Regions from separate parts of the Paenibacillus sp. FSL R7-0340 genome, predicted to be linked through region 1. Evidence: predicted binding sites of a transcription regulator. Region 1 holds the regulator's gene; each other region holds the start of a gene.
What was found. Region 1 encodes Rex, which represses fermentation and respiration genes when NADH is low (regulators of the CRP and FNR family bind a similar motif). Its sites were predicted from a motif close to TTGTGAAATATTTCACAA; they were not measured.

Region 1 (10,951 bases):
AAACCCAGAAGAAACGGGACGAATGTCAACAAACAACCAAATTGCATGATCTTATAGTGATCAGCAATTCTTTTTTCTATCATTTTTGTCTATCACTTATAAAATATAGTATATCATAACGTATATCTAATATCGAAGGCAATGTGTGGAGGAGTTGTGATGAGGCAAAATCTTTGGTTATGGTGGAGGCGAGACGCTGCGTGTAGGATTTGATCTTACGATCGCTGTTGCCCGCCACAAAGATGAATTTGACCTAGGAGAGAAGATGGATAGGTAAAGATGCTTCACTGGCTTTCAGCCAGCTTTACGGCATAGCAAAACTAAAAGACGTAAATACGAATTTTGTCGTATTTACGTCTTTTTCTTGAGCTTTTAATCATTTACTAGTCATTCATTCCACATTTGCCAATCCTCACACCAGCTCAGTTATTGGGCAAAGTATATTTCACACCCGTCGCTACCCCATCTGAGAAACGATAAAAGGTGTAGTAATGATGACTTCCATCATCGTAAAACAACTGCCACACATATTCGCCATTGAACACACTCGGCTGAAGCCTTACAATTTTTGCACCTGGAAGCTGCTGCTGAATTATTGCCGTCATTTTTTGCTCATCGACTCCGTTCTTCAGCAACTCGGTGTGAACACCGCTATTATCTGCGGCAGGTATGTTAGGTTTTCCTTCCACTTTTTGAAAAGGAACCCACACCATTATATTTTCATTCTGTGCATTTTTCCCTTGAACCACCCAATATACCTGATCCCACACAGACTTCCATGTTTGAGTCGTGCTAACCAGACCACCTGATTGCTTGGCCTTAATGATAGCGGCATTTTCCTCAGCCACCTGGTCTTGAGTAACATAGGAATAATACCAGAAAATGCTGATCAGGATCAGTATCACGGCCAAAATGGCGACCGCTATCCACTTTTTCTTATTTTTCAAACCCGTGCTTCCTCTCTAAGGGGATGTGACACCTAAATTAGCGCGACAGCAGCCCTTCAAAGGCGGCTTGTGCCTCATGTTTGATACGTTCCTCGTCCATAGTCAGGCATTCGCCGTTTTTCACAACCTGGCGACCGTCTACCCACACATGAGCCACGTCCTTGGCGCTTGCAGAGTATACCGCATGGGAAATAAGATCTGTACGCGGCAAGAAATGTGCCTGATTCAGATCCAACGCGATAAAGTCAGCCTTGTTGCCTGCTGCCAACGCTCCTACTTCTTTTAAACCAATCGACTTTGCACCGTATTCTGTTGCCAGACGCAGCGCTTCACTTGCAGGAACTGCCGTAGGGTCACCGGATACACCCTTGTGAATAAGTGCCGCCAGACGCATTTCCTCGAACATATCCAGGTTATTATTGCTGGCAGGACCATCCGTTCCGAGAGAAACAGTAACCCCTGCACGCAGCAATTCAGGCACTCTTGCCACACCACTTGCCAGCTTCAAGTTGCTACCCGGATTGTGCGAAACCGCTACACCACGTTCAGCCAGTAAAGCTATTTCTTCGTCGTTCAAATGAACGCCATGGGCAACAAGCGAAGGACGGGAGAAAAAGCCAAGCTTATCCAAATGTGCAACTGGACGCAAACCGTAGTCGCGTACGTTTTGCTCCACTTCGGCGATCGTCTCAGACATGTGCGTATGCAGTGGCAAGTCCAGATCATGCGCTGCTTGTACGAATTTTTCAATAAACGCAGGTGGACATGTGTATGGCGCGTGCGGAGACATCATCGTTGTAATACGCCCGTCTGCTTTACCATGCCAGTTACGTGCAAAAGTCACGGCCTCAGCCAGCTTGATTCGCTGTTCTTCTTCCGAGCATAGTCCAATTGCTCCACGCATCAGACTTGCACGAATACCTGACTCTTCAGCTACACGAGCCACCTCATCCATATGATCGTACATGTCCAGGAAGGTCGTTGTTCCACCTTTCAGCATTTCCAGCACAGACAAGGACGTACCCCAGTACACGTCGGTAGATGTAAACTTGGCTTCCATAGGCCACATTTTTTCCTGAAGCCATACTTGAAGTGCCAAGTCATCTCCATGCCCACGCAGCAGAGACATCGCCGCATGACCATGAGTATTAATCAGACCAGGTAAAAACAATAACCCTTTACCATCAATCGCTTCCGTCTCTTCCTCACCCGCAGGCAAAGTCTCGCCAATGTAAGTAATGCGGCTATCCTCCACAATCATAAAACCATGGACTACCCCAGCTTCTGATCCATTTACGGCAAAAGAGCCGTTTTTAATCATCCATTTATTCACTGTCATATTGTGTTTCTTCCTTTCCGTCCTCCAAATAATAAGCGAGGCTAAGCAAATCAGTTGTAAAGTCTGTGGCATGAATCCGAATGTTGGCCGGTGCCTTGAGAGTAGTCGGTGCAAAGTTCAGGATCGCTCCAATTCCGCTCTCAATAAGCCTGTCAGCCACGTGCTGTGCTTCAAAATCAGGTACGGTAATAATCCCGATTCGAATGTTTTTTTCTCTCACAGTGGCTTCCAGTTCATCCATCGGTTGAACGACCAATGTATTGATCTTGGTCCCTACCTTATCTGGAAACGCATCAAATACTGCTACAATCTTCATATTGTCTTTTAAATAAGCGTTATAATTCGAAAGGGCTTGCCCCAGATTACCCGCACCGACCAATACGACATTAATTTGCTGGTCGATTTTCAGGATATGGCGTATTTTCTCAATTAGATAAGAAACATCATAACCGATACCCTTCCGACCAAAATCTCCAAAATAGGCGAGATCTTTACGGATTTGGGCCGGGTTCAAATCTAGCCTCTGTCCCAACTCTTGAGAAGAGACCGTAGCCACCTCCCGTTTGTGAAGTGCATTCAGATAACGTAAATATACGGGTAACCTCCGTACGACAGCCTCTGAAATTTTATCTGATTTCATACTTGCTCCCCCTAATTGTAACGAACATACTTAGTGTCCGTCCGTTATGCCTCTGTCTCCGGGGCGGATTGGAGCCATTCGGCGATGCGGGGCACCATTTGCTCCGATGGCATATGCTCCATTTTTGGTCCCGGTAACGAGTACAAAAAGTGCTTTCCGTAATAGGATTCGATCACACGCGTATCGTAAACGATAACGACCCCGTGGTCGCTCGCTGTACGTACTAACCGACCAAATCCCTGTTTGAAGCGAATGACCGCTTGTGGTACAGACAGCTTCATAAATGGATTCTTCTTCTGCTGCTGAAGCAGCTCGCTTTTTGCCTCCAGCAACGGGTGATTCGGCGGTTGAAACGGCAAGCGAACAATGGCCAGACAAGTCAGAGCCTTTCCTGGAATATCGACGCCTTCCCAGAAGCTGCTGGTTCCCAGCAATACAGAAGCTTTGGCTTCCTGAAAACGGCGGGTTAGCTTGCTGCGACTCCCACTGTCCACACCTTGTCCCAGCACAGTAATTTCGCTGGATGCTAAGGCCTCTTTGAGCGGCTCATACACTTGCCGGAGCATCCGATAGGAAGTAAACAGAACGAGCATTCTCCCCCGCGTCGCCTGAGCAGTCGCTCCTAGAGAGCTAACGAGCATATCTACAAAGTGTGCATCTCCTACACTGCCCTTCACGCTTGGGAAATCCCGTGGAATGACCAGCAACACCTGATCCCTGTAATTAAAGGGTGACGGGAGCTGCGAAGTCATCAGCCGCTCTTGATCTGCGGCCTCCTGCAAGCCGAGCTGATCGATCATGTACTGAAACGACTTATCTACCGATAAGGTAGCAGACGTCAGAATAATGCTTCTTTTTTTGTCAAAAAACATTTCTTTCAACTGGCGGCTCACATCGACGGGCACCGCATAAAATTGCAATGATTTACTACGGAATTGCCCACTCGCTTCGAGCCAGTATACGGTTGTTTCATCATCGAGTCGGATAAAAAAGCGCAAATTTTCTCGGATTCCCGCCAAATCCTTGAGCAGACCCGTGATATCTGTAATAAGGCTATCTGCCGCATAATCGTCATGTTCTTCCTTGACGTCCAGCATCAGCTTGTCGCCCTTGCGCAAAATTTCGCTCATCGTTACATATAGCTGATTTTCCAAAGCACCCGCCTGATCCCACTTTGCAGGCTTGGCCGAAGGTTTGAGACGGGAAGAAAACTGTCCTGTTTCACCCGGTGTCGCATCGCTTCGCTCTGGCAACATGCCAAACAGCTTGTCGCTTAGCAGGTCCCAAGTTTCCTTAACCTCTAACACGAGCGGATACATCTGGTCGATGGTTGAAGCCCAATCCGCCGACTTCTCGTGCCCCGATTTTGCCAACTGTTGACGAAGTGAAGGCAGTTGTCCATTCTTGCTGTCTTTGAACAGTCGCGTCAGTGTATGCACGAGTGTGAAATATTTCATATGCATACCTAGGTGCTTACCAGCTACTTCCTCCAGGTGATGGGCTTCATCAATCACCAGATGTTCATAGCTCGGCAACAACTGGTGACTGGCTTTGACGTCTGTGAACAACTTAGAGTGATTCGTAATAACGACATCCGCTATTCCTGCTTCATGGCGTGCACGATGATAATAACATTTGCGGAACCATGGACAAGAACGACCAAGACAGGACTCTGAATCACTCGCCACCGTTTCCCAGAAATCCCCTCCACGGTTGCTCAGATTCAGTTCTTCATCATCACCGGTTTCTGTTAGCGTCAACCAGACGATCATCTGAGCCGCTGTAATTAAGTCTTCCTTCGGTGTCGCGAAGTCTCTTCTGTTTATTTTATGTTCAAACTTACGCAGACACAAATAATGTCCCCGACCCTTGAAAATAGCAGCCCGGAACGGAAACGGAATCACCTTGGTCAGCATAGGAATGTCGCGCTCGCGTAATTGCTCCTGCAGGTTGATCGTATGTGTACTTACCATAACGCGCTGTCCTTTTTTTACACTGTGATACAGCGATGGGAGCAAATAACCGAGAGACTTTCCTGTTCCTGTACCTGCTTCGATCAGCAGATGCTTGTCTTCACTCAGTGCCTGATTTACACCCTCAATCATCTGTATCTGCGCCTCGCGCTCCTCATATTGGCTCAAGGATGAACGCAAATTGTCCCGCACATCATCCATGTACTCCTCAAAGGAAACACCTGAAAGTGGATTCGGGTCATCTTCTCTACGCGGTGCAGCTAGCTCCGTCCAATCTTCCACTTTTAGCGCAAGCTGACGAAAAAACTGATGTCCCTCCAAATCCTGAATAGGATCAAGCTCTTTCTCTTCACGCACCCCATCAAGAAACCATCCAAGGTCACTGTCTTCCTCTGCAAACAAATCACTAAGCCGCTGTATCGTTATCAGAGGTAATGCTTGAAGCTCACCCAGACACTTTAAAAACACCTCAGCCGTAGCCAACGCGTCGCTGTCTGCTTGGTGAGGGCGATCATGCGCCAGCCCGAACTCAGAAGACACAAAACCTAACTGATACGAAGATAGCGATGGAAACATAATTTTCAGAAAATCCATTGTATCCAAGATTCTTCCGCTAAACGGCAAATATCCGCACCGATCCAGAGCGTTTTGCAAAAAATTAAAATCAAACGCCACATTATGACCGACCAGCACAACATCGTCCAGCATAGGCACGAGCTCCATCATCATTTCTTCAAGTGCAGGAGCATCCTTGACGTCATCGTCTGTAATTCCGGTCAATCCAGTGATAAAAGGTGGAATAGATCTGCCAGGGTTCACATAAGAGCCGTAAACACGGGAAATGCTGTTATCATGATCTATAATTGCAAGTCCGACTTGAATGATGTCATCCGCGGACTGGGTGCCTGTCGTTTCAAAATCCAATACCGCAAATTTCATTCGGGCTTAATCCTTTCTTATGACACTTACAAAAATAATAACTCTATATATTAGCATAGCAGAAGATCGCCTGTTTGGAAATTAAGACAGCCAAAAAAGACGATGCACACGCCGCCTGAGGAGGTGGGCATGCATCGTCTTACTCGGTGTCTGACAACTACATCCAGGTCATCATGGAGCTGTCGTATCGAAGCATTTCGGTACCGGACAAACAGGCTTCCATATTGTGCAGCGGCTCGGGTAACGCAGGATCGAACTGATGTGCGAGAGCAAAACATTTTTGCGCCTCCTCTACGTCAGCCTGCTTTGCCAACAGACAGCCTAGCGCATTATAGATGACCGCCTTTAGTCCTGCCTGCTCAGTCAGGTCCAGCACCTTCTGAAAATGGCATACAGCCTCTGCTGGATCATCCAGTTGAAAATAGGCCATTCCCATATACATGCGACTCTGCCAGCTGTTCGGAAAATGCTGTAGTACCTGCTCAAATTGTTGGATCGCCTCAGGGTACATAAGTAATCGATAATACCCTTGCCCCCGATTAAAAGCTGGCAGCTCTTTTTCTGGCAGCTCAGTGTCAGACATATCGGTCTCTGCGGAAAATCCGGCCGCACGCAAGCAAACCATTTTTTCCTCAAAGGCCAGCCACTCATCCATAATTCCGTCACTCATTCTCCGCAGCAGACTCCAGTGCTGTAGCAGCTCCTGCCTGCGGGAGCCCTGGGCTGATGGGTAATGCTTCACGATATCATCTAACATGCTGTTCATTTCTGCGAATACATGCTGGAACATGTGCATCCCGCCCTTATGAAAGATGGATTAATACACTCACATTTTTCGCTTAAAAGACGGGTTTCATCCGCACTCCCATTCATTACATGATCGTCGCGTGTACTTCTTTGTTCATCGTTTGGGCTGGTTTATTATGTTCATCAACAAATACCACTGTTGGTTTGTATGTTTTGGCCTCTTCATTCGACATGGAAGCATAGGAAATAATAATGACTGTATCACCAGGCTGCACCAAACGGGCTGCCGCACCGTTGAGACAGATCACTCCGCTCCCACGCGGTCCGGGGATAACATAGGTTTCCAGTCGAGCTCCATTGTTATTGTTTACAATTTGAACCTTTTCATTCTCCAACAGATCCGATGTCTCCATGAGATCTTCATCTATAGTGATACTCCCCACATAGTTCAGGTTAGCTTCCGTAACGGTAGCGCGGTGAATTTTGGATTTCATCATGGTTCTAAACATGGGAAAGCACCTCCGCCTTCTGTATTCTTATATTGTCAATCAGTCGGGTATTGCCAAATTTCACAGCCAGCGCTACGATGACGTCTTCCTGAACATCACATAGCCGTTGCTCGGGAAGAAGGGGCTCCAGACCGGGAAAAGTTAATATTTCAATGTAATCAATGTCTGCTAAAGGAGAGGAAGTAATGGTGGACTCCACCATTTGATGTAGCTGACGAATCGTAATTGTGTTTGTTACAATATCTTCGCTCACTTCTTGCACCTTACGCAATGACTGGGACAGCACCAACGCCTGCTCGCGCTGTTCTGCACTTAAATACACATTACGGGAGCTGAGGGCCAAACCATCCGCCTCTCTAACGATGGGACAAGGTACGATAGTCACGTTCATATTGAGATCAGTCACCATCTGCTGGAGCACAGCAACCTGCTGCGCGTCCTTCATTCCAAAAAAGGCCAAATCAGGACCTATCATGTTAAAAAGCTTGGCTACCACCGTAGTCACACCATCAAAATGGCCGGGACGGGAGGCACCGCACAAGCGATCTGTCAAAGCGGATACACGAATTTTGGTTTGGGTTGGTTGTGGATACATTTCTGCTACAGTTGGCAAAAATACAATATCCACGCCCTCGCGCCGTGCTACCTCCAAATCACGAGCTTCATCGCGGGGGTAGCTTTCCAGATCTTCATTCGGTCCAAATTGAATCGGATTTACGAAAATGCTAAGCACCACCGTATCTGCCATTTCACGCGCCTTGTGCATCAAGCTCGCATGTCCTTCATGCAGGTATCCCATTGTTGGTACAAAGCCGACTTTATGTTGCTGTAAAGAAGCAGAATCGTTTATTGTTTTTGCTCCGTTTGTCCCAAGCTGCCGACGTTCAGCAATAATCTTGCGCAGCTGAGCCACTTCTCTTACGATGATCATGACCGAGATTCCACCTTTTCCTTAGCTTGTTCCTGTGTCTGTCCTTTTGCCTTACCGTATAGGGATTCCACAACGCGGTCATCCGCGCTGAACACATGCTCTGCGGCCGGAAATGCCCGCCCTTTCACATCACTCACATACTGCTCAATGCTGCTGCGGATCAAGCCGCCTACATCGGCATAGGTTTTAACAAAGCGTTTGCTGAAATAAGGCGATGCGTACTGAATCAGATCGTGATAAACAAGTACCTGACCGTCACATCCACGTCCAGCACCAATTCCAATGGTTGGAATGGAAAGCTCTTTAGAAATCGCTGTTGCCACTTCCTCAGTTACCAATTCCAGTACAACGCCAAAAGCACCCGCCTGCTCCAGCGCCTTGGCGTCCGCCATCAACCGGCGTGCGTCCGCTTCGTCCTTGCCTTGAATGCGATAGCCGCCAATTTGATTAACCGATTGCGGAGTAAGCCCGATATGTCCCAATACAGGCACACCTGCCTGAACAGTTGCTTTTACGACATCGGCAATTTCAGCTCCGCCCTCCAATTTAACAGCATGCACATGTCCTTCCTGCATCAGACGGCGGATGCCCTGAAGACTTTCTGATACGCTGCTGTGATATGTCATAAAAGGCATGTCCGCTACGATAAATGTATGTTCCGCGCCTCTTGCGACTGCCCGGGAATGGTACACGATATCATCCAAGGTTACAGGGATGGTTGAATCGTAACCAAGAACTACGTTACCCAGCGAGTCACCTACGAGAATCATGTCAATTCCCGCCTCCTCGGCTATTTTAGCCGATGGATAATCATAGGCGGTCAGCATACTGAGCGGAATGCCCTCTTGCTTCATTTTTTTCATTTTCACAATATTCAGTGCTTGTTTTCCTGCCATTGCGAATGGCTCCCTTCCATCTTTTTTTGGCACAAAAAATAACCTTTTATGAACGCCTGTACATCTGCGTCATCAAAAGGTCCGAACAGCCAAAAAAGACACTCATTTTGAGATCGTCCCTTCTGTCTCGGTCCTGTTCGGCTCAGAGCAGAATCCAACGTAACCTTCAAATGAAGTTATGATGGTCTTACAAACTTGCTAAAGTAGAGCATGTGCCCCTGGAGTGCAGCTCGGACCGTCCGATGCCGCCTCCTGCACAGTATAACAAAAAACATCAGCTTTTTCACGTGAAGTTTTGCACAGGGAATAGAACGATTTCGGTCGTTTTCATAGCTAAGGTCGCTTCTATAATTGTATATCCCCTGAAATGACCTGAATTCGCTCTCCCTGATCCGTTTCTATCACGAGTGCCCCGGAAGGGTCCAAGCCAACAGCTGTACCTTCTACAGTTATCCCTTGTCCGGTATGTGCCCGTACACTACGGTTCATAGTCACGGACAAAGCCTCCCACAGCATGGCTATAGGCTGGAACCCCTGCTCGGCATACAACTTACTTAGCTGTTCCATCTCTTCCAGCACTGAGGCAATCAGCACAGTACGGTCAATTTCACGCCCTGCTTCTATTTTCAATGACGTTCCCACCTGCGATAACTCTTCCGGGTAATCTTCTTTATTCAAATTTACGTCAATGCCGATCCCTGCAATACAATAGCGAACCCGTTGATCCTCTGTTGCAGATTCCAACAGAATACCGGATACTTTGCGACCATGAATCAGCAGATCGTTTGGCCATTTGATACCAGCCTCCACACCCGTCAGCCGACGAATGGCTCTACACACTGCTACACCTGTAAGTAGCGTTAGCTGGGGGGTAAAAGCCAAAGGCTGGGTAGGGCGCAACACAATGCTCAACCAGACTCCTTTGCCACGAGGTGAATACCACTTCCGCCCCAGACGTCCCCGACCTGCCGTTTGTTCCTCTGCAAGCACTACTGTCCCCTCTGGCGCGCCCTCTTCTGCCAAACGCATGGCATCCTGCTGAGTGGATACCGTCGAATCCAGTACAACGATACGCTGGCCAAACGATTGGGTATTTAATATATCGGCCAATTTGGAGACTTCTAGCCGATCCGGTCGGGATATCAACCGATAGCCCCGACGCGAGGAGGCATCAATATTGTAGCCCAACTCACGCAGTTTGTTGATCTGCTTCCATACTGCTGTTCGGCTAACCGAGAGCCGTCGGCTGATTTCCTCCCCTGATACGTAATCGGATGTACCTTCCTCCAGTATGCCTAACAATCTTTCATGATTATTCACTACTCATCACCCGTTTCGCTTCCTGAAGCAATGTTTCTGTTTCATTCGGAATATCTCCACAGGCAACAGCTTGTAAAAGCTGTTCCATCATCTGACCCAGCCAAGGTCCGCCTGGTCGATTCATCTCCTGAACCAGTTCATTTCCTGTAATATTTAAATCTTTGATACGAACGACTACAGCCTGCTTTGTCCACAAGCTTGCCAGTTCGGCTGTTTTCGCCACATGCTTTTCTACCCATGGCGGTAATCCGCGGAATGTAGCAGGCAGTGTATTGTAAAGATCAAGCCAGTCTGAAGCTGTATCCTTTCCCAGTCTAATTAGCAGTCGAATCCAGCTACGACGCAGTGCCTCATCGTTGATAATGTCAGACTCCTCCGTAACGGAGTCGCCAGCTATGACACTAGTACTGTAGATTAATTCGGTCTCCCATTCCAGCAAATGAACCAGCCGAAGTCGTACCGCGTTGGAGAAGGTCCAAGCTCTTAGTAGCTCGTCAGCTACCTCTGAGGTAAGTCTACAAGACATTAAGAGCAGGCCCCACCGCAGTTCTTCTTGCAGTTGAACGATCCCCTTGAGCGCTTGTGCTTCACATTGCTCCCAGGGAACCGGAACCTTCGTACAGCCGAGCAATCCGCTACGCCCCAGCATCTCCAACCCACGTAAAGGGTCAGGGCCCGCCAGCATCTTTTCCAGCTCGACCCGCACACGT
Region 2 (10,951 bases), 160 kb from region 1:
GCACGGGAGATGCTCGATGCAGCCAACCGTACAGGTAAGAAGCTGTCTATTGCGTATCAAAACCGATATCGTGATGACAGTTTGTATCTGAAGCAAATGGTTGAGCAAGGGGAGCTTGGAGACATTTATCTGGGCAAAGCCATTGCTCTACGCCGTCGCGCGGTTCCGACTTGGGGAGTATTCTTGGATGAAGAGAAGCAGGGCGGTGGTCCTCTTATTGATATTGGCACGCATGCACTCGACCTGACACTCTGGCTGATGGATAATTACAAGCCTAAAAGTGTACTAGGTTCAACCTTCCATAAGCTAGGGGATCGTAAAGATGCGGCAAATGCCTTTGGGCCTTGGAATCCTGAGGAATTTAAGGTAGAGGACTCAGCTTTTGGTTTTATTACGATGCAAAATGGAGCTACGATTGTACTGGAATCCAGCTGGGCATTGAACGTCGTAGAGTTTGGCGAAGCGAAGACGCTGTTATGCGGAACCGAAGGCGGAGCCGATATGCAGGATGGATTGCGCATTAACGGGGAAAAGAACAGCCGCTTGTTTGATACGAAAATAGATCTGGATGCAGGCGGCGTTGCCTTTTACTCTGGAGAAACGGAAAATGAAGCAGACCGCGAAGCCCGTCTGTGGATCGAATCTATTCTGGACGACAAAGAACCTCTTGTGAAGCCGGAACAGGCACTGGTTGTTACTGAAATTTTGGAAGCTATCTATGAATCGGCCCGTACCGGGAAAGCTGTCTATTTTGACTAAGCACGTAATTATCCCGAATAGACCATCATTATAATGAAAGCAGCTTTTTTCACATATGATACAGGGAGGGATTTCTTTTGAAACTTGGAGTATTTATGGTGTTGTTTGGCGGACGTTCGCTGGAGGAGGCACTGGATTATGTGGCTTCTCAAGGATTGGATGCTGTAGAAATCGGTACAGGCGGCAACCCAGGAGATAAGCATTGTAAGCCGGATGAGTTGCTGGAGAATGATACAGCGCTCAAAAATTTTAAAAAGGCAGTAGAGTCCCGCGGACTAACGATTAGTGCGCTTAGCTGTCACGGCAATCCTCTTCATCCGCAAAAGCATTTGGCCCAAGCTGATCATGAAACGTTTCTTAAAACCGTTCGATTGGCAGAAAAGCTGGAAGTTCCAGTTGTGAACACTTTCTCTGGCTGTCCGGGTGATCATGAGGATGCGAAATATCCAAACTGGCCTGTGGCTCCGTGGCCTAATGATTTTCAGGAAGTGTTGAAGTGGCAGTGGGAGAATAAAATTATTCCTTACTGGACTGAGACGGGAAAATTTGCAGCAGATCATCATGTTAAAATTGGGCTGGAGCTACACGGAGGCTTCTCCGTTCATACACCAGCGACCTTGCTTCGTTTGCGTGAAGCTGCGGGAGAGGTCATTGGTGCTAATCTGGATCCGAGTCATATGTGGTGGCAGGGAATTGACCCAGTGCAGGCGGTTCAAATTTTGGGTCGAGAGGGAGCCATTCACCATTTTCATGCCAAGGATACGACGATTGATCCGGTCAATGTAAATAAATATGGGCTTACCGATATGCAGGAATATACGAAAATGCTAGATCGCGCTTGGCAGTTCCGTACTGTGGGTTATGGACATGATGTAAAAACCTGGGCAGATATTATCAGTGCTCTGCGTCTGGTGGGATACGATTATGTAGTGAGTATTGAGCATGAAGATGGTCTGATGTCCGTGGAGGAAGGCTTTACTAAGGCTGTCCACAATCTTCGCCAGGTATTGATTGAAGAACCGCTGAGCGAGATGTGGTGGGTCTAACCTAATAGGGGGAAATGTTGATGATTAACGTCACCATTTGGAATGAATTTTTGAACGAAAAGTTGAATGATGAAGCCAAACAGATATATCCTGACGGGATACACAAAGCGTTGGCTGACGGCCTGGCAGGAGAGGGATTTGGCATTCGAACAGCTACTCTGCGTGATGATGCCGAGCATGGTTTGGGAGAAGAGATCCTGAATTCCACAGATGTGCTGCTGTGGTGGGGGCATAAAGCCCACGATCAGGTGAGCGATGAAGTTACTGCGCGTGTTGTAAAGAGAGTGCAAGAAGGAATGGGCTTGATCGTGCTGCACTCGGGCCATTTTTCAAAGCCATTCAAAGCCCTAATGGGCACTAGCTGTGATCTGAAATGGAGGGTGGCAGGTGAACAGGAGATTATTTGGTCGGTGAATCCGTCACATCCTATTGCAGAAGGCATAGACGCCAAAATTTTGTTGAAGCAGGAAGAGATGTATGGCGAGTTCTTTGATATTCCAGCGCCGGATGAATTGGTATTTGTTAGTAACTTTGAAGGCGGCGAAGTATTTAGAACCGGATGTACTTTCCGCCGAGGTAGCGGTAAGATATTCTATTTCCGCCCAGGTCATGAGACCTATCCGACTTATTACCAGCCTGATATTTTGAAAGTTATCGCCAACAGCATTCGTTGGACTTCTCCGACAAATATTAACAAACCAATATATGGAAGAAGTGAACCTGTAAGACCTCTCGGTGGAGTGTTGGTATAATGAAAATCATCACATTTTGATGAGCTGTATAATGAACAGATTGAAAGGCGGAACCTCTAGGGATTCCGCCTTTTTGATTTAACGATTTAGACATATACCTGCTGTGTTGGTTTGTTGTATAATCAGTTTTGGTCATGGCAACTTTATCAGCGCAGGTATTTAATTTAAGAAGAAAGTGTTTTCTTTCGGGATAAAGTATGCTAAAATGATATATACTAACAAAAGGAAAGCTTTATCAAACCGAAATGCAAAAGAAGGTGAAAAATTTGGAGAGTCAACCGCAATGTACAAAAATGTGTCCGCGTTTTGAAACCGCCTTTTCATGTTTGGGTAAGCGTTGGAATGGATTAATTATTCAATCCATGATGAGCGGTCCTAAGCGGTTTAAGGATATTTCCAATCTGATTCCCACAATGAGTGACAAAATGTTATCAGAGCGGATGAAAGATTTGGAAAATGAAGGAATTCTTACACGTCATGTATATCCAGAAACTCCTGTCCGTATTGAATACGAGCTAACAACCAAAGGCCGTGCACTTCAGCCGGTTATGGAACAGATTCAATTTTGGGCTGAGGAATGGATTAGATGAGCACCAAACTAAATAAGCGTTTCTCATAGCAAAACAGCCTTTTCCTAGGAAAAAGGCTGTTTTTTTATTTTGTGTATAGGGCTACTTATCCATTTTACAGAAATGATCTACATAGGCAGCACGGCTTAATAGCCTTTGACGCGCCCTGCAACTGAGAATAATCCTGCTGTTGCACGGCGGGGCACACGGGTTTGAATATCCAGCGCGGCCGAACGGAATGTACCCAAGCAGGAATGGCAAAGTCTTCCTGCATAAATGGGGGAACGGCAGGATTCACAAGGATAATCAAGCTGACTGTATGTGGAGGGAAACTTGCCTGCTCTTACCCAATCTGTGAGCAATTCTATAGGTGTGCCGGTTACGTCACTGAGCTGGCGAGTATGAGTAGAAGGATGCTTCCATAGATAGTTAGAACAGCGGTCCAAGAATATATTTTCTTCCTGAATACAAGAACTACACAGGTTTCTAAGGTTTTGACGAAAAACGGAACCGCATTTTGGGCAATTAGAAGTATGTATTTCCATAGAAACCAGTCCTTTGTATCGAAATATAGTGAAATTTTAAATTTATTAGTTATATATTACTATGACTTTATACCTATATCAATCTTTATTTATGGAATCTCTGATCTTTAAGTGTATGTTGAAATCTGTGTTGACATTACTTTGTTACTTATGTATTATTACTTACATAAAGTTACTTAATGAATAAAATAAACTATTGATGATAAGGGGATCTTTATATGATGCCATCTTTAATTTTGGCCCACGGCTCACCGATGCTTGCTATTGAACAGACGGACTATACTTCATTTTTAGAGCAACTGGGGAAAAGCATTCGCCCTAAAGCGGTTGTTATCATTACTGCTCATTGGGAAGCGCAAACGTTGACGATCAGTTCGATGGATGACGTGTACGATACCATTTATGATTTTGGCGGTTTCCCACCGGAACTGTACATGGTGAAATATCCAGCACATGGTTCTGTGGAACTGGCCAATAAGCTGGAAAAATTATATGAACAAAAGGGCATTGACGTACAAACTGACCGGGTGAGGGGACTGGATCATGGATCCTGGACATTGTTGCATCGTATGTATCCTGAGGCAGACATTCCGGTAGTTCAGATCTCAGTAAATCCATATCTTTCGCCCAAAGCACAATATGCCATTGGTGAAGTGCTGCGTGGACTGGGAGAACAAGATATTCTGGTCATTGGCAGTGGAGTGACTGTTCATAATCTGCGTATCGTCAAATGGGGGGAAACGAAAACAGAACCTTGGGCTATAGATTTTGATGATTGGATTATTGAAAAAGTGCAAAGTAGAGATATAGAGGCTTTGGATCACTATGAAAGCGAAGCACCGTATGCTCGCCAGGCCGTACCAAGAGCAGAGCACTTTGTACCGTTGTTTATTGCAATGGGGAGTGGCAATCCTGCAAACAAAGCCAAGGTCATCCATAGAAGCTATGAGATGGGGAATTTAAGTTATCTATGCTTACAGTTTTAAAAAGTGTGTTGCCAGAAGAAGGACTATTGTTAAAATGCTTCGCAACTGCTTCTGTATAAGTAGAGGAGTGGAAATAAATTAGGGAGTGTTATAAGCTATAATGGCTTATAACACTCCCTTTTACGTAAAAAACGATTTATTATATGCGGCAAATCTCACGAGGGCACAATTCACAATGACATACGCCTTGCAGCATTTCCAAATCCTTGACAACAATCATGCCATTATCATATTCAACTGCATTTTTCTTACGTAGATCACTAAGCATCCGGTTTACGCTTTCCCGAGTCGCACCGATCATATTTGATAAGTCAGTATGAGTAATTTTTTTATGAATCAGGATATGTTCGCCGTGAGGCTCACCATAGGTATTGCATAGACGGATGAGTGTTGAACATAAAGCGCCAGGCTTGCCGTACATCATCAAATCGCGGAACTTAGTCTGAGTAATGCGATGATGCGAACCCATCCATTTCATAAAGTCAATCGCAAAATCACAATGCTGGCAAATAAGTAGCTCCAGATCTGTATGATCGATTACGCCAATATCACTGTCTTCCAGAACCTCAGCAGAAAAGGAATGCTTAGTACCGAAAAATGGATCGGCTTGACCAACAAGATCGCCGCTTTGATACATATATAGAATAAGTTCCTTACCCTCATCCGTTGTTTTGGTTACTTTCACGCGTCCGCGCTTAATATAAAACAGCTTATCCGCTGTATCTCCTTCCCAGAACAGATGCGAGCTTTCTGGCATAACTCGATCTTTCATCATCACTTGCAACCGGTTGAAGCTGGCCTCCGAGAAGCAACAGGTGTTGCCGCGGGCTTCCATTACATTTGTAGGGTTTCTCATCGTCCATTTCCCCTTTGTATCCTATGTTTTTTATCTGCAACTTGATCAATTCAAATTCATTATATACCTGCGCAATGCGTTTTTGGGGCAAGAAGAGGGGGTAAAAGTGGCAGAATTCCAAACTTTGTGATTTAATTCACTTCATAAAATAAAATTTTAAATAGATTGTGAAAAAAATCACAATATATCTTGAAAAGCTGTGTTACGATCAGTGCGTGAACAAGAGATAGTACACGAGATAACAGGAGGATGAGGGAAATGGCTGTTAAAAACGAGGTTATCCAAAAAGAGCAAAGCGCAGAGCAGTATATTCAAACGCTGATTGACCGGGGGAACCGGGCACAGCAAGCTTTCATGAGTATGAATCAGGAACAGATTGACGAAATCGTACAAGCTATGGCACTCGCAGGGATGGATAAACACATGTACCTGGCGAAGTTGGCTGTTGAAGAAACAGGACGCGGTGTGTACGAGGACAAAATCACCAAAAACATGTTTGCAACAGAATATGTCTATCATAGTATCAAAAATGAAAAAACCGTCGGTGTCATTGAAGACAATGATTTTGACAGTTTTCAAAAGATAGCAGAGCCAGTCGGCATTATCATGGGGATCACTCCAGTGACAAACCCGACTTCGACTACGATGTTCAAAGCGTTGATTGCCATTAAAACACGTAACCCAATCATTTTCGGTTTCCATCCATCTGCTCAATCGTGTAGTGCGGAAGCAGCCCGCGTCTTGCTCGAAGCAGCCGTCAAACATGGTGCTCCAGCTGATTGTATTCAATGGATTGAAGCTCCATCGATGGATAAGACAAATTCACTCATGAATCACCCGGATGTGGCTCTGATTCTGGCAACTGGTGGATCAGGCATGGTTAAGGCGGCATATAGCTGCGGTAAACCTGCTCTGGGTGTAGGCCCAGGTAACGTGCCTTGCTTTATTGAAAAAACAGCAGACATCAAGCAGGCCGTGAACGATCTTATCCTCTCTAAATCTTTTGACAACGGTATGATTTGTGCTTCCGAGCAAGCGGTTATTATCGAAGAGCCAATCTTCGAACAAGTGAAAAAATTGATGATCGCTAACGGCTGCTATTTTGTAAATAAAGAAGAAGCAGCTAAGCTCACTCAAGGAGCTATGAATGTCGAGAAATGTGCAGTGAACCCAGCAATCGTCGGGCAGTCTGCTGTGAAAATTGCTGAAATGAGTGGTATCACAGTACCAGCAGGAACTAAAATTTTGGTCGCTGAGATTGAAGGGGTAGGAACAAAATTCCCATTGTCTGCGGAAAAATTGAGTCCTGTATTGGCTTGCTATAAAGTGAAAAATGCGGAACAAGGTATTCAACGCGCTGCTGAAGTCGTGGAATTCGGGGGCATGGGCCACTCGTCCGCTATTCATTCGAACGATGAGGACGTTATCGCTCGCTTCGCAAACCGTCTGCAAACAGGACGTATCATTGTAAATGCACCTTCCACACATGGTGCGATTGGCGACATTTACAACACCAACCTTCCTTCGTTGACACTCGGTTGCGGTTCGTACGGTCGTAACTCGACTTCGTCGAACGTATCGGCAGTCAATTTGATTAATGTGAAAAGGGTGGCGAAACGGACGGTGAATATGCAATGGTTCAAAGTACCTTCCAAAATCTATTTTGAAAAAAATTCGACACAGTATCTTGCTAAAATGCCTGATATCACACGTGTAGCCATTATCACGGACCCTATGATGGTAAAACTGGGATATGTGGATCGTGTTATTCATTATCTGCATCAACGCCAAACACCGGTAGCTATCGAAGTGTTCTCTGAAGTAGAGCCAGATCCATCGACAGTTACGGTAGAACGTGGTACAGAAATGATGAGACGTTTCCAACCGGATTGCATCATCGCACTGGGCGGCGGTTCGCCAATGGATGCGGCTAAAGGCATGTGGATGTTCTATGAATATCCAGATACTGATTTCAATAACTTAAAACAAAAATTCATGGATATCCGTAAACGGATTTACAAGTACCCACGTCTGGGCCAAAAAGCACAATTTGTAGCTATCCCTACAACCTCGGGTACAGGTTCCGAAGTTACATCGTTTGCAGTAATTACGGACAAAAACCTGGGTAACACGAAGTACCCGCTGGCTGACTATGAGTTGACTCCTGATGTGGCAATTATTGACCCAGTGTTTGTATATTCGCTGCCTAAAACAGCTGTAGCGGACACAGGTATGGACGTTCTGACACATGCTATCGAGGCTTACGTGTCCGTAATGGCTAATGATTACACAGATGGTCTGGCAATTAAAGCCATTCAATTGGTATTCCAATACCTAGAACAATCGGCTCTGATCGGTGATAAGCTGGCTCGTGAAAAAATGCATAATGCTTCCACACTTGCTGGTATGGCGTTTGCTAATGCATTCTTGGGTATTAACCACAGTCTTGCACATAAATGGGGTGGACAATACCATACAGCGCATGGCCGCACGAATGCCATTTTGCTGCCGCACGTTATTCGCTATAATGCGAAAAAACCGACAAAATTTGCTTCGTTCCCTAAATATTCGCACTTTGTTGCGGATGAGCGTTATGCAGAAATCGCGCGCATACTGGGACTGCCTGCACGCACCACCGAAGAAGGGGTTAACAGCTTGATCGAAGCAATCCGTAAGATGAACAAAACACTCGGTATCGAGGAATCGTTCCAACAAATCGGTTTCGATGCGAAGGATTTCGAATCACGTGTAGACTATCTGGCTGACCGCGCATTTGAAGATCAATGTACAACTGCGAATCCGAAGTTGCCGCTGGTTACTGAGTTGGCTGATGTCTATCGCAATGCCTTCTACGGACGTTTTGACCAATAATATAATAGGTACGAAGAGGCTTGTGAAAAAGCATTTTCTCGTTCAATACCGATGCAGGCTCTCTATATAGAGGGCCTGTTGGTTTGGGAAGGGAGGTGAACGGCAAGGCTAAGGATATAGGCGTGAAGCTAGGGAAAATAAAGTGATAAAAATCACTCATATTGTGATTTTTATCACATACTACACTCTATCATTATTCTACAATAAGGGTGTAAGAAAGGTCCCGACACTGAGCGTAAGGCATCGGTGAACAGGCCGGGCTCAAGAAATAGCTTTATCGTGAAAAAAATCACAAGTCCGGAAGACCAAACAATTTGGAGGGATTTACATGTCGGTGATTGAGAGAGAATTACAAGAGCAACAATCTGGCTGGAGAGGTTTTAAAAAAGGCAAATGGACTAAAGAAGTCAACGTCAACGATTTTATTGAAACTAATATCTTACCTTATGTTGGCAATGAAGAATTTTTGGTTGGTCCTACCGCCAACACAACTGCATTGTGGGATATTGTATCCGATCTTACCAAAAAAGAGTTGGCAAACGGCGGCGTGCTTGATGTAGACGTGAATACGCCATCCACTATTATTTCACATAAACCGGGTTATCTAGACCGGGATAAAGAGCAAATTGTCGGTGTGCAAACAGATGCTCCATTCAAACGCTCTTTGCAGCCGTTTGGTGGAATTCGGATGATGATCGACGCTTGTAAAGCCTATGGTTTTGAAGTACCAGAAAGTATCATTGATATTTTCACTCATATTCGTAAAACTCACAACCAAGGTGTATTTGACGCTTATACAGATGAAATGAGAGCAGCTCGTAAAGCTGGTATCATTACTGGTCTGCCAGATGCATACGGTCGTGGTCGTATTATCGGTGACTATCGTCGTGTAGCTTTGTATGGTGCAGACTTCTTGATCCAAGATAAAAAGCTGCAACTGAAAAGCCTTGAAGTTGATTCCATGGAAGAAGACGTAATTCGTCTGCGTGAGGAAATTTCCGAACAAATTCGTGCTTTGAATGAACTGAAACAAATGGCTGCTGAGCACGGTTTTGATATTTCAAAACCTGCTAACAATGCGAAAGAAGCTTTCCAATGGGTATATTTTGGATATCTTGCAGCAATCAAAGAACAAAATGGTGCAGCAATGTCCTTAGGACGTGTATCTTCCTTCCTTGATATTTACTCTCAACGTGATATGGAAGAGGGTACAATGACAGAAGAACAAGCTCAAGAACTGGTCGATCATTTTGTTATGAAATTGCGTATTGTTAAGTTCTTGCGCACACCTGACTATAATGAACTATTCAGTGGAGATCCAACTTGGGTTACTGAGTCCATTGGTGGTATGTCCGTAACTGGAGAAACTCGGGTAACTAAAAACAGCTTCCGTTTCCTGCACACCCTCTACAATCTGGGACCTGCACCGGAGCCGAACCTGACTGTACTGTGGTCGGAAAAATTGCCTGAAGGCTTCAAAAAATATTGTGCGAAAGTTTCTATTGAAACTAGCTCCATTCAGTACGAGAATGACGATCTGATGCGTCCGATTTATGGAGACGATTATGGTATTGCTTGTTGTGTATCGGCAATGAAAATCGGTAAACAAATGCAATTCTTTGGTGCTCGTGCCAACTTGGCTAAAGCTCTGCTGTATGCAATTAACGGTGGTAAAGATGAAAAATCTGGCGTCCAAGTAGGGCCTGAATTCCCAGCCATTACAGGTGAAGTTCTGGAATATGAAGAAGTGTTGAGCCGCTTCAAACCTATGATGGAATGGTTGGCAAAACTGTACATGAACACTTTGAATGTTATTCACTACATGCATGATAAATATAGCTACGAACGCATTGAAATGGCGTTGCATGATCGTGATATTCTCCGCACCATGGCTTGTGGTATTGCGGGTCTGTCAGTTGCTACCGACTCCTTGAGTGCCATTAAATTTGCAAAAGTTAAACCAATCCGTAACGAAAAAGGGATTGCTGTTGACTTTGAAATCGAAGGCGAATACCCTTGCTACGGTAACAACGATGACCGTGTAGATAACATCGCTGTGGAACTGGTAGAAAGCTTCATGAGCATGATTCGCAAGCATAAAGCTTATCGTAATGCGGTTCCTACTCAATCTGTACTGACTATTACTTCCAACGTGGTTTACGGTAAGAAAACAGGTACAACACCGGATGGACGTAAAGCAGGCGAACCGTTTGCACCAGGGGCAAACCCAATGCACGGCCGTGATAAAAAAGGTGCTTTGGCATCTCTGAGTTCCGTAGCCAAATTGCCTTATGAACACAGTCTGGATGGTATCTCGAACACCTTCTCCATCGTGCCTAAAGCACTGGGTAAAGAAGAAGAAACACGCAAAACAAACCTTGTTTCGATGATGGATGGCTACTTTGGAAGCCACGCACATCATCTGAATGTCAATGTGTTTGCTCGTGAACAACTGTTGGATGCAATGGAGCACCCAGAAAACTATCCACAGCTGACGATTCGTGTTTCCGGCTATGCCGTTAACTTTATCAAGCTGACTCGTGAACAACAATTGGATGTTATTAACC
Region 3 (10,951 bases), 2.1 Mb from region 1:
GGTGGGACCTATAGAATTTGAAGCTTCCTCTCCCTTTTGACGACTCTCGCAGAATAAGGTAGCATGGGATTAAATGCTAGACTGGCTGGTTTAGCGATTTTCCGAGTGAAAGAGGGGATCAATCATGTTTACATATGCGTTGGACGAACGCACAGTCCTTCGGCCGCTCACCAAGGAGCATGTGCAGCCTCTGTTTGAGCTGATCGAAATGTCCCGTGACCGCCTGCGTCAATGGCTTCCATGGGTAGACTCCACCACGGAAATCAGCCACACAGAGCAGTTCGTACAGGGCGCCTTGAAACAAGCCGCAGAGAACGGTAGCCTGACCGCCGGAATTTGGATAGACAACGAGCTTGCTGGCATCATCAGCTACCATGAGATCAATTGGACTCACCGTTCGGTTAGCATCGGATACTGGCTTGGACATGGATACGAAGGACAAGGTCTTATGACCAGCGCCTGCCGCGTATTCGTTGAATATGCTTTGATGGAGCTGGACTTGCATCGGGTCGAAATCCGTTGTGCAACTACGAACCGCCGTAGCCGCGGTATTCCGGAACGTTTGGGCTTTGTGCTCGAAGGCATTGTACGCGAAGCGGAATTGCTGCCCGACGGCTACATGAACCACGCAGTGTATGGTATGCTTCAAAATGAATGGAAGCAACTTCGGTAATATTGATGTACAACAACGCCGCAGACCTGATCAGGTCTGCGGCGTTGTTTGTTTAGGCCGGGCATAAAACTGAATATTACTGTCTGTAGCCTCCCGCCTATTTTAAGAAATAGGCCATTAACACATCATCCACGAATTGGCCTGCTATGTAAAACTCCTCATGCAAACGTCCTTCAATCGCGAAACCGCTTTTTTCATAAAACATAAGGGCTTCCGTGTTGCATGAGAGTACACGCAAACTCAACTTGCGTATGCCCTCGGCAGCTGCAATGTCCTTCATGGAGTTCATGAGCGCCGTCCCAATACCTTTACGATGATAAGCTGGATGTACAGCTATATTTATTTCGAGTACATGACAATTACTAGCCAACAGCGTTGGAGAACGAAATCCAATATACCCGCAGAGTACTTCCTGTTCGATGGCGACCAGTTGAGAGCCTGGAGGCGTATTGCGCAGAAACTCTCCGCGCGACTTCCAGGACAGCGAAGCGGGAGCCGTGCGTTCATTCCATACCAATTCATCCAGCGCAATCAGATCAGGAGCATCCTTCATCTCCGAATGACGTATTGTCAAAGGTTGACTTGTAAACAATTCCTTTCAATCCTTCCTGTGAAGGCTTTCCTGAAGCAATAACTACAACCATTCGTCACTTATTGTACCATAATTACAGCATATTACTGCACTTTTATTAGGACTTAAGAACTGGGAGTATCTACCTTGGGTGTCGTAGTATCCAAAGTATCCGAATGATGCCGGAAACGGTTCAACCAGCTATGCAGGACGAAAAACAGGATCGACAACACCGCTACGCCTGATGCCAGCCAAAGTGTAGGCGGTAACCCACCGCCATCATACAACTTCCCCATAATATAAGGCCCCATTACCCGTCCGGCTGCGCCAATCCCCCCCACAAGCCCAATGTAAAAGGGTGCACCCCGACCTCCATGATCAGACAGGAATGCTGGAACCGCAGGTGCAATCAGCATTTCTCCCAGGGTCGCCAGAACCATAGCGAATATCATTCCAGTATAGTTCTGTGTGCCCAGCATGACAATATAAGCCGCCAAATAAAATCCTCCGGCCCATGTCATTTGCGCTGAAGCGTGATGAGCGTACAGTCGTTTTATCCAAAAAATAATGGGTTGTGCGGCAAAAATAAGGATACCATTCAGCGTCCATAGTAACCCATACATCGTTTTAGGCAAGCCCTGCTCAATAATATGGGGAGACACTCCTGTATTCCAGATCGAATTGCCGAACCATAAAAAAAGCGAGCCTACCCCCACAAAGAGATACAATCTGGTATCACGAAACAGCAAACGAGCTGGTATTTCCTCTCTTTTCTTCACGGACTTGCTAAGCTGTACTTCTCCCTCTTCCCGATCTACCCTGCTTAGATAAGACCAGAAGAACCCGGCAAATACCGCAGAAGTCACCCCGTTCATCACAAAGCTGAGCTGATAGGAAAGGTCAGCCAGAACGCCACTCAATCCCGTACCCACTGCAACCCCAATATTGTTAGCGACATAAATAATATTAAACAGCTCTCCACGACGGTCAGCGAAACGAAAACCTACAAAGGCCTGAATCGCAGGCACAGATACGACATTAAAAAAGCCTATAAAGCCCATCATGATGACAAACGCTACCCAATGACCACTGGTAAATGGAAGCGTGAGAAGTCCCAGCGCGTTCATCGCCAGTGAGCCAACAATCAATTTTTTGGCTCCAATACGATGATAGAGGGCTCCGCCCAGCACTTGACCAAAAATTCCGCCCAGAGACTGCACTAAAATCGCAATCCCTGCATCTCCCATACTACGGTTCAGTTCGTCAAACACATACATGCTGACCAACGGCCACATCAATGAACTTCCAGCGGAATTAATCAGGCTAGCAATGAGAAACACTTTCACTTCTTTCGGATAAGACTCCAACCATTTCATATCTTTTGTTTCTCCTTTTGCATCTGACGCCATAAATGGCATTATCTCATTGGTGCTTCACATTCACCACCGTTGAGAAGAAAGTAGCCCCCTGTCCCATATCCGACAGCCGATCAGAGGTTAACACATTGGCACGCTGTCTGCGTCCTTTGCCTTCCCACCATAATCCCTGGCTAATCACTGTACCGGGCAGCATCAGATCGGTGACTTTGGCTTTCAGCTCATACGTCCCCCGATCATTCCATACGGTAACCGGTTCCCCATCCGCGATGCCTCTTGTCTGAGCATCCTCCGGGTGAATTTGTAGCAAGGGCTCCCGCTCTAGCCGCTGATGCTTGGGCAAGTTAGCGAAAGTAGAATTCAGAAAATTATGGTTTGGCGGTGAAATAAACATTAATGGAAACCGCTCGTCCGCTTGCGGTCGATGCTCTCCATCATACCCTTCAATCAGCGGCACATATGAAGGCATCGCGGGCAGACCTGCTTGTTTCATTTTTTCCGAATATAGCTCAATCTTGCCTGAAGGCGTGGTTAGACGATCCAAATAAGTAGCCTTTGGCGACATATCGAGCTTTACAAAAGGTGACTTCTTTAAGGCTTCCAAGGTTACACCGTTGAGATAAGGGTTCGTTGGATTATCCAGCGCGCCTGCGATCATGTCCGCTTCACTTTCCGTAAAGGCAGCTTCGTCAAAGCCCATAGCCCGTCCGAGCAGGCTAAACAGCTCATAATTGCTTTTGCTTTCCCCGAGTGGAGCAATGACGGGTTCCTGCATCTGGACATAGTGATGCCAGTAGGATTTATATAGGTCCGTACCTTCAAAGGAAGACGCTGCAGGCAGCACAATATCGGCATAACGGGCCGTATCCGTAAGAAACAGGTCATGTACGACTGTGAACAAATCCTCTCGTTCAAATCCTTCAGTCACCCGTTCCGAATCGGGAGCTACAACTACCGGGTTACTACAGTATACAAATAACGCCTTAATCGGCTGTTCCTTCTGTAGCAGCGCTTCTCCGATCCGGTTCATGTTGATCACCCGGGCATCCGGGTTCTGTCGCAGATCAGGACGCGCCAGATTGGCGCCGTTAAATTTGCCATAAGCGCCATTAGAGCGTGACGCTCCCCCGCCGTGCTTTAGCCATTGTCCAGTGAGCGCAGGCAAACATGTAACTGCACGTACGTTCATACCGCCATTATCATGATGCTGAAGCCCATTGCCGATATTGATATACGCTGCTCGCGCAGTTCCGTACATTTCCGCTAAACGGATAATATTTGCTTCCGGCACGCCGGTAATCCGCGAAACTCGCTCTGGTGTATATGTCTTAACATGCTCGCGCAGTTCCTCATGGCCTACCGTGTAGCGATGTAAAAATTCGTCGTCCGTCAGTCCCTGAGCGAACAGCACATTCATAACACCCAGCGCGAGCGCCGTATCCGTCCCCGGATATAACGGAATGAACCAATCCGCCCATTGCGCCGTCCGGTTGCGATGAACGTCAATAACGACCACCTTAGCACCCTTTTTACGTGCTTTCTCAGCCAAAACGACCTGATGCATGTTGGTGCTAATGACATTGCCACCCCACACAATAATGAGGTCTGCATCCTCCGTGTCTTCCGGGCTGGTGCCGCCCTTAAAGCCCATAACGGATGCCCAGCCTTCATTCCCTGCCACGCTGCAAATCGTCTGATCCAGTTGGCTTGAACCCAGCGCATTAAAAAATCGGCGATCCATTCCATCCACACTCAATACGCCCATATTGCCATAAAAGCTGTAGGGGAGAATAGATTCCGATCCGTCCGTACGTATCAGCTCCTTGAACCGACCTGTAATGGTATCGACCGCTTCCTCCCAGCTAATTCGTTCAAACTTTCCTTCTCCTTTGGGGCCTATACGTTTCAACGGATAGAGCACCCGATCAGGATCATATACCCGCTCCGTCATATTGCGAACTTTGTTACAAATAGCCCCTTTGGTAATAGGATGATCCGGGTTCCCAGTCACCTTGACTATCTTTCCATTTTCCTTGTGAAGCAGGAGCCCACACGTATCCGGGCAATCTAACGGGCATACAGCCGGAAAAATACCGTCCTGCTGCTCCGTCATCCGCTGTCCCCTTTGTAAGTCTTGTTGAAGCGTGGCCTCAGGAGGCGCGCTATTGCGATGATCCATAGTGTTGATGCTCCTTTCCGTTACCGTTTCCAAAAATTACACTGATCTTATCATATCCACAGCTTTGGCCTATGGCAAGAGTAGGATTTTCCCACACAGCCGCTCTCCAAAATATTAAAAAAATCCGTCTGCTGCATACAGCAAAACGGATTTTTTTAAGAATCATATTTTTTTCGACATCCTGTTTCATCATATCTTACCGAGGGTAAAAGAGATCAAGGCATTATGGGACGAGAGCACACTCATCCTCCATGCCAAATCATGGACCACTCCCAAAAAAATCCGCCATGACAGGTTTCGTTCCCCCGGGCCTGTCATGGCGGATTTGCTTTGTTCATTGCTGTCTAAAGTGCCGTAATTAAGCAGGATCACTCAACGGATTTGATGTGCAACCGAAGAAGTGGTTGGAGATTCATTCACTGGATGTGCGTTGGCTTGAGGCTTTTTTAAATAGGCCAACCAGTAGGCTCCAGCCACAAACAGGCTACCTCCTACCAAATTCCCCAGCCAGACCGGAATGAAGTTCATAACATAATCTGCCCATGAAAAGTGGCCTGCAAAAATAGCCGCCGGAATGAGAAACATATTGGCAACAACGTGCTGAAATCCAATAGCGACAAAGGCCATGGTCGGGAACCAAATCCCCATAATTTTGCCGCCAATTGAGTCTGTGCTATAAGCCAGCCATACAGCCAGTGCTACGAGCCAGTTACATCCTATACCCGATATAAAAGACTGCAAAAAGCTTTCATGTAGCTTATGTCCTGCCATATCCACCACTTTGTCCAGGTAAGGACCCGTTTCTGTCAAACCCAGCACATGGCCAAAGAAAAAAGCAACGAATAACGCACCCGCAAAATTACTGAGCGTAATAATCGCCAAATTACGAAGCATGGCCCCTGTCTTAATCCGTCCTGCCCATCTCGCCAAAGGAACCGCCATCATATTGCCGGTCAGCAATTCTCCGCCGGCGATCAAAACTAATACCAGACCTACAGGGAACACCGCAGCTCCAATAAAGGTGGCAATGCTTCCCCATTCTTTAGGCGCACTTGCAATAACACGTATATCCAGCAAAAACCCGAGTGCAATAAATGCACCTGCCAAAAATCCCAGTACCACCGCCACAGTCCACGGGTTGTTCGCCTTGGCCACTCCTGTTTCCACCGTCTTTTCGGCAATTTGCCCCGGTTTATAGCTCGCCATATGTCCCCGCTCCTTTAATATCTTTTCACTAAAATGTTCTTCTTTCATATTTTATTTAAAATCAGTGATTATGTTTGTGAAAAAAATCACTTTATCGAACATTAAAAAACAGCCCTTGGAAAAAGGACTGTCTTTTCTGTATTATTACATCTACTGCGCTACTACGCACTTTACATTTAGTTATATTCTTCCTTTTCAACTGCTCTCAAGAACCAAATAACTCCACCGAGGCCTACCAGCGCCACGACTACAAGAAAAAGGATATAAAACAAATCCATAAGCTACTTACCCCCTAATCCTTATGCTACTCTATATTGTACTATAAGGATTCGTCCATACGTCTCAGATTGTTGACAAACTTATGAACAATGTCACAGACAAACCGAATTATACAGTAACTGGGTTCCGTTCGGATATTGTAGGCAATGCTTGTAAACCTGCTGCGTTCAGGAAATTCCAAGGCTTGTTATAATGTGGCTGGAAGAAGAAATCGACAAAGGCCAACTGGTCAATGGTCATATGATTTTGAATGGCTACGGATAGCGTGTTAATGGATTGCGTCAAATCCACCTTCGACATAATTTGTGCCCCCAAAATTCTCCGTGTCTCCTGCTCATATACCACTTTCAGTAATACCTTTTCGGAGGTTGGCATAAATTCAGGCCGGTAGCTGTCCTCAATGGTTACAGCTTCTACAGTCATGCCTTCGTCCGTTGCCGCCGCTTCCGTCATGCCTGTTCCTGCAATATTGTCTTCGTAAATTTTGATACCCGAAGTTCCTTGGGTTCCCATGTAGGCAATGGTTGGTTGTACCAGATTACGTGCTACCAGCGTACCCATACGAACTGCGTTGGTTGCCAAAGGGATATAAGCCGTTTTGCCTGTCGGATTATAGCGGATTGCACAACTGTCACCTGCTGCAAACACATCCGGGCAGCTACTTTGCATATAGTTATCCACAATGATCGCACCGTTAGGCAACATATCTACCTGACCTTTGAGCAGATCCGTTTGAGGTCGGAAACCGATGCAGAGAATAACAAGCTCTGTTTCATATTCTCCTTTAGAGGTCACGACTTTACTTACCTTACCGTTCGTACCCTCAAAACGACTCACCGTCTCGCCAAGTACCAGCTTAATACCATGTTCCTTCAGGGAACTTTCAATCCGGTCTGTATACTCATGGTCCAAATACTTATTCAATATACGATCAGCACTGTCGATCAATGTTACATTTTTACCGTTCATTTGGAACGCTTCTACCAGTTCAACACCAATGTATCCTGCTCCGACGACTGTAATGTTCTGTACGTGCTGGGCTTTCTCAATGATATCATTCGAATGATTATAGTTTTTACAGAGCAAAATATGATCAAGTTCAATGCCTTCCAGCTTCGGAATAATGGGCCATGATCCTGTAGTCACAATTAATTTATCAAATGTGTCTGTAAATTCTTCACCTGTTTGGAGATTACGTGCATGCAGCGTCTTGCCTGCCGTATCCACACTCGTTACCTCATGAAGCATCTTGGTCTCTACACCCAAGTCAGCCAGTTGATCTGGAGACGAATAAAACAGTCCGTGCGGATCTTTGACGACACCACCTACGTACAGAGCAATACCACAAGATAAGAATGAAATATTATCATTACGCTCATAAACGGTAATTTCGGCATCTGGATAACATTTAGCTGTATTGACGATAGCTGCCGTGCCTGCGTGTGTACATCCGATAACTGCTACTTTCATGTTAAATTCCTCCTTGGTGTGTGGGCATAAAATGTATAATAATTGTGAATAGTTTCACGTAAACAGCTCGTTTGCGTTTGTGATTTATTTCACTTCATGCGCTTATTATAGTGTGATATTTTTCACATTACAATAGCTTTTTAAGATATTCACAATTTGTCCACATTTAAAAAAGAAAGGATATACGAGTTCAGTCGTTTGCTGAAATGTTTCTTTGCTCCATCCAGTTTTCCCTGTAAGCCTCCTGATTATGCCCTTGGAACCTACCTTCACATGATGCAACACACCTTAGACAAATGCATATGTAGAGAACAAAAAAGGTCCGTTTCCCGGAGACATTCCGGAAATCAGACCCTTTTTAAACATATACGTTGGAATTAAAGCGAAGCTACTATAGCAATTGCTCAATAGCTGCTTTCATCGCTTCTGGTGACTCCTTCGGTTCAAAACGACCCACAGGTACACCTTCACGATTCACAATGAATTTCGTGAAATTCCACTGAATTGTCCCATCTTCCTGTTCTCCAGGTTGTTGCTTTTTTAAATATTCAAACAAAGGCGCTGTATCCGGTCCGTTGACGTCCACTTTGGCGAATATCGGGAAACTAACCCCATAATTCAATTGGCAAAATTCAGCCGCTTCCTCGCTGCTGCCCGGCTCCTGACCGCCAAATTGGTTGCAAGGAAATCCTAATACAACTAATCCCCGATCCTTATATTCGTCATAAAGCTTTTGCAAATCCCCATATTGCGGGGTAAGTCCACATTTACTGGCGGTATTCGCAATAACCAGAACCTTACCGGTGTAAGTATCCAGAGAAACCTCCTGATTCGCTGGTGTTACGGCATTATGTGAATAGACAGACATACAGCATCCTCCTTCGTGTCGCTTGGTTTAGGTTACATAACCTATTTTAACCAAAACGTGACGGACATGCCAACATCCACAGTGACTTTACCGTGATGCCATCACTTCGAGTCTGCGTTCTTCGCGTTCGGAAGCGGACATTTTTGGGCAAGCATAACAATACCGCTGGCCTCCACCTGTCTTGTAATATTGGCAACAGGACGGTTTCATGTAGGTATTTTCACCGGGGCGGTAAGGATTGTCTAATTCAATGAGACGAACCGTAAACGGATTTCTTTTACGCCCGAATACCTCTCCCTCCAGCTCACGTGTCACATACATATAATCTTGTTCAAAGCGCTCCACATCCTGAGGATCAGTCAACGATGGCTGTACTCTATCCTTAAAATACAGCAATGTCAACGGAAACTGTCCCCACATTTGCCCAATAGATGCGCTCCCCACTGCAGCTATTGCCTCCAATATGGGCCGCATCTGCAAACTGTAAAAGTCACGTAACACTTGCTGAGCCTGTTCGGAAGAATGGTCATCCCCATTGTTCCGCGTATTGTCCAGCTCTGTTAGGTCGATGACCTGGAGGCTAATAGAGGGATATTGACCTTCATAACAAATATGAAATCTGAGATTAGAAACGGACAGATCCAAACGGCGTTCACACAGTGACACCATAAAATGCTGTGCAAACACGAGACCACGCAACTGGTTCACAAAATAAACGGCTGCGGTTAAATCGTCTTCAGCACGCAGAAGATCGCCGTAATACTCCATCACAGAGCGGATTTTCTCTGGTTCAAGCCATTCGGCCACTGGGCCGGAATATACTGCATCCTCCGGCGTGACTCTCACTATTTTCGCTAATTGCTCAAGCTGATTGTAATCCAGTGGTCTCATGGTATGTCCCCTTTAACCTCTTGCCGCTACTTGTGGTCTGGCATCACGTCGCTCGGCAACAGAACCCACGGGTTGCTTCTCTTCCACATTCATTTCCTTTACTGCTTGGCTTACCGCTGGCTGTCCAGCCAAAGCATATGGAAGACAGAGCGGTACACCCGTACGAGGATCTGTTACAATATCCGCCTCAATCCCGAACACCTCGCGCAGCACATCAGGAGACATAACCTCAGTTGGAGTTCCTACCGCCTCGGCCTTCCCTTTTTTGATCGCAATCATATGCTGAGCATACCGGGCCGCATGGTTCAAATCATGTACGACCATAACAATGGTGCGCTCCGCCGAAGTATTCAGATACTCTAGCAAATGCAGCACTTCCAGTTGATGCGCCATATCTAAAAATGTCGTCGGCTCATCCAGAAACAAAATATCCGTATCCTGCGCAAGCGCCATAGCAATCCAAGCACGCTGACGCTGACCGCCAGAAAGCTGATCAATCGGACGATCGTGGAACTCGCTCATTCCCGTTACTTGAATGGCCCACTCTACCATTTTGCGATCTTCCGCTTTCATGGAGCCAAAGCCTTTTTGATAGGGAAAACGTCCGTAAGATACCAGTTCCGTCACGGTTAATCCTTCCGGTGCAGTCGGATTTTGTGGCAAAATAGCCAGCTGTTTAGCTACTTCCCGGGTGGATTGCTTATGAATGGATTTACCGTCAAGCAGAACACTGCCGCCCTTAGGATTCATGATGCGAGCCATCGTCTTCAGAATGGTGGACTTGCCAGAACCATTTGCGCCCACCAAGGCTGTGATTTTCCCTTGCGGTATTTCTACGTTCAGATCTTCTACAATCAATCGATCTTCATAAGCAATATCCAGATTTGCCGTTTTCAGACGAAACATTTGGAATCATCCCTTTCCCTTATCCAATATATATAGTCACGGGCTTAACGCACGACTTTCATCAAAACTTCATTCTATCTTTATATAATAAAGATATTGATAATCATTATCAAGTGTTAACTGGTTTATTTCCTATATCATACAGTGCATATCATCCAATATTCCCTCAAAAAATTCAAAAAAAGATCACAGCTCCTCGAAGCTGTGATCTTTTAAATCCGGCGAATCGCATTATGACTATACAGAAGACAGTCCAAATGCTTCAGCCATGAGACGTATAGATTTCATTTTGGCATCAAAGTCGTGAATAATGCTCGCAACCATGATCTCCTGTGCATTATAGTCCTTACTTAATTGCTCAATCTGACGCTTCACCTGTTCGGGCGAACCGACCACCATACGTTTGCGATTCTCACGAATACGCATCCGGTCAAACGGCGTATACGGATACGCCAGTGCCTTTTCGACGGAAGGTGTTCCAGCGGAGCGCATTCCCTGCTCTAATAGTACAAGAGACAAGTCCATACTGGAA

Region 2: pflB (formate C-acetyltransferase) is a predicted target of Rex. The motif match lies at 8,662-8,679, and genes of this name have one in related genera.
Region 3: MKX59_RS02695 (formate/nitrite transporter family protein) is a predicted target of Rex. The motif match lies at 6,080-6,097, and genes of this name have one in related genera.

The regions. Positions count from the first base shown of each region.
Region 1 covers NZ_JBBOBY010000001.1:2,679,013-2,689,963, reverse strand. The annotation lists gene MKX59_RS11925 (cell wall elongation regulator TseB-like domain-containing protein) at 423-947, opposite strand; gene MKX59_RS11920 (amidohydrolase) at 985-2,286, opposite strand; gene MKX59_RS11915 (redox-sensing transcriptional repressor Rex) at 2,273-2,926, opposite strand; gene dinG (ATP-dependent DNA helicase DinG) at 2,971-5,838, opposite strand; gene MKX59_RS11905 (tetratricopeptide repeat protein) at 5,996-6,628, opposite strand; gene panD (aspartate 1-decarboxylase) at 6,711-7,094, opposite strand; gene panC (pantoate--beta-alanine ligase) at 7,087-8,025, opposite strand; gene panB (3-methyl-2-oxobutanoate hydroxymethyltransferase) at 8,022-8,921, opposite strand; gene MKX59_RS11885 (biotin--[acetyl-CoA-carboxylase] ligase) at 9,267-10,241, opposite strand; gene MKX59_RS11880 (CCA tRNA nucleotidyltransferase) at 10,234-10,951, opposite strand, start outside.
Region 2 covers NZ_JBBOBY010000001.1:2,521,222-2,532,172, forward strand. The annotation lists gene MKX59_RS11060 (Gfo/Idh/MocA family protein) at 1-759, shown strand, start outside; gene MKX59_RS11065 (sugar phosphate isomerase/epimerase family protein) at 837-1,805, shown strand; gene MKX59_RS11070 (ThuA domain-containing protein) at 1,826-2,557, shown strand; gene MKX59_RS11075 (winged helix-turn-helix transcriptional regulator) at 2,803-3,147, shown strand; gene MKX59_RS11080 (hypothetical protein) at 3,273-3,572, opposite strand; gene MKX59_RS11085 (DODA-type extradiol aromatic ring-opening family dioxygenase) at 3,890-4,657, shown strand; gene MKX59_RS11090 (Crp/Fnr family transcriptional regulator) at 4,797-5,513, opposite strand; gene adhE (bifunctional acetaldehyde-CoA/alcohol dehydrogenase) at 5,772-8,384, shown strand; gene pflB (formate C-acetyltransferase) at 8,713-10,951, shown strand, end outside.
Region 3 covers NZ_JBBOBY010000001.1:593,842-604,792, reverse strand. The annotation lists gene MKX59_RS02720 (hypothetical protein) at 1-40, shown strand, start outside; gene MKX59_RS02715 (GNAT family N-acetyltransferase) at 125-673, shown strand; gene MKX59_RS02710 (GNAT family N-acetyltransferase) at 771-1,265, opposite strand; gene MKX59_RS02705 (MFS transporter) at 1,370-2,620, opposite strand; gene MKX59_RS02700 (molybdopterin-containing oxidoreductase family protein) at 2,667-4,799, opposite strand; gene MKX59_RS02695 (formate/nitrite transporter family protein) at 5,172-6,005, opposite strand; gene MKX59_RS02690 (FAD-dependent oxidoreductase) at 6,393-7,754, opposite strand; gene MKX59_RS02685 (glutathione peroxidase) at 8,146-8,622, opposite strand; gene MKX59_RS02680 (hypothetical protein) at 8,710-9,513, opposite strand; gene MKX59_RS02675 (ABC transporter ATP-binding protein) at 9,526-10,419, opposite strand; gene MKX59_RS02670 (LLM class flavin-dependent oxidoreductase) at 10,657-10,951, opposite strand, start outside.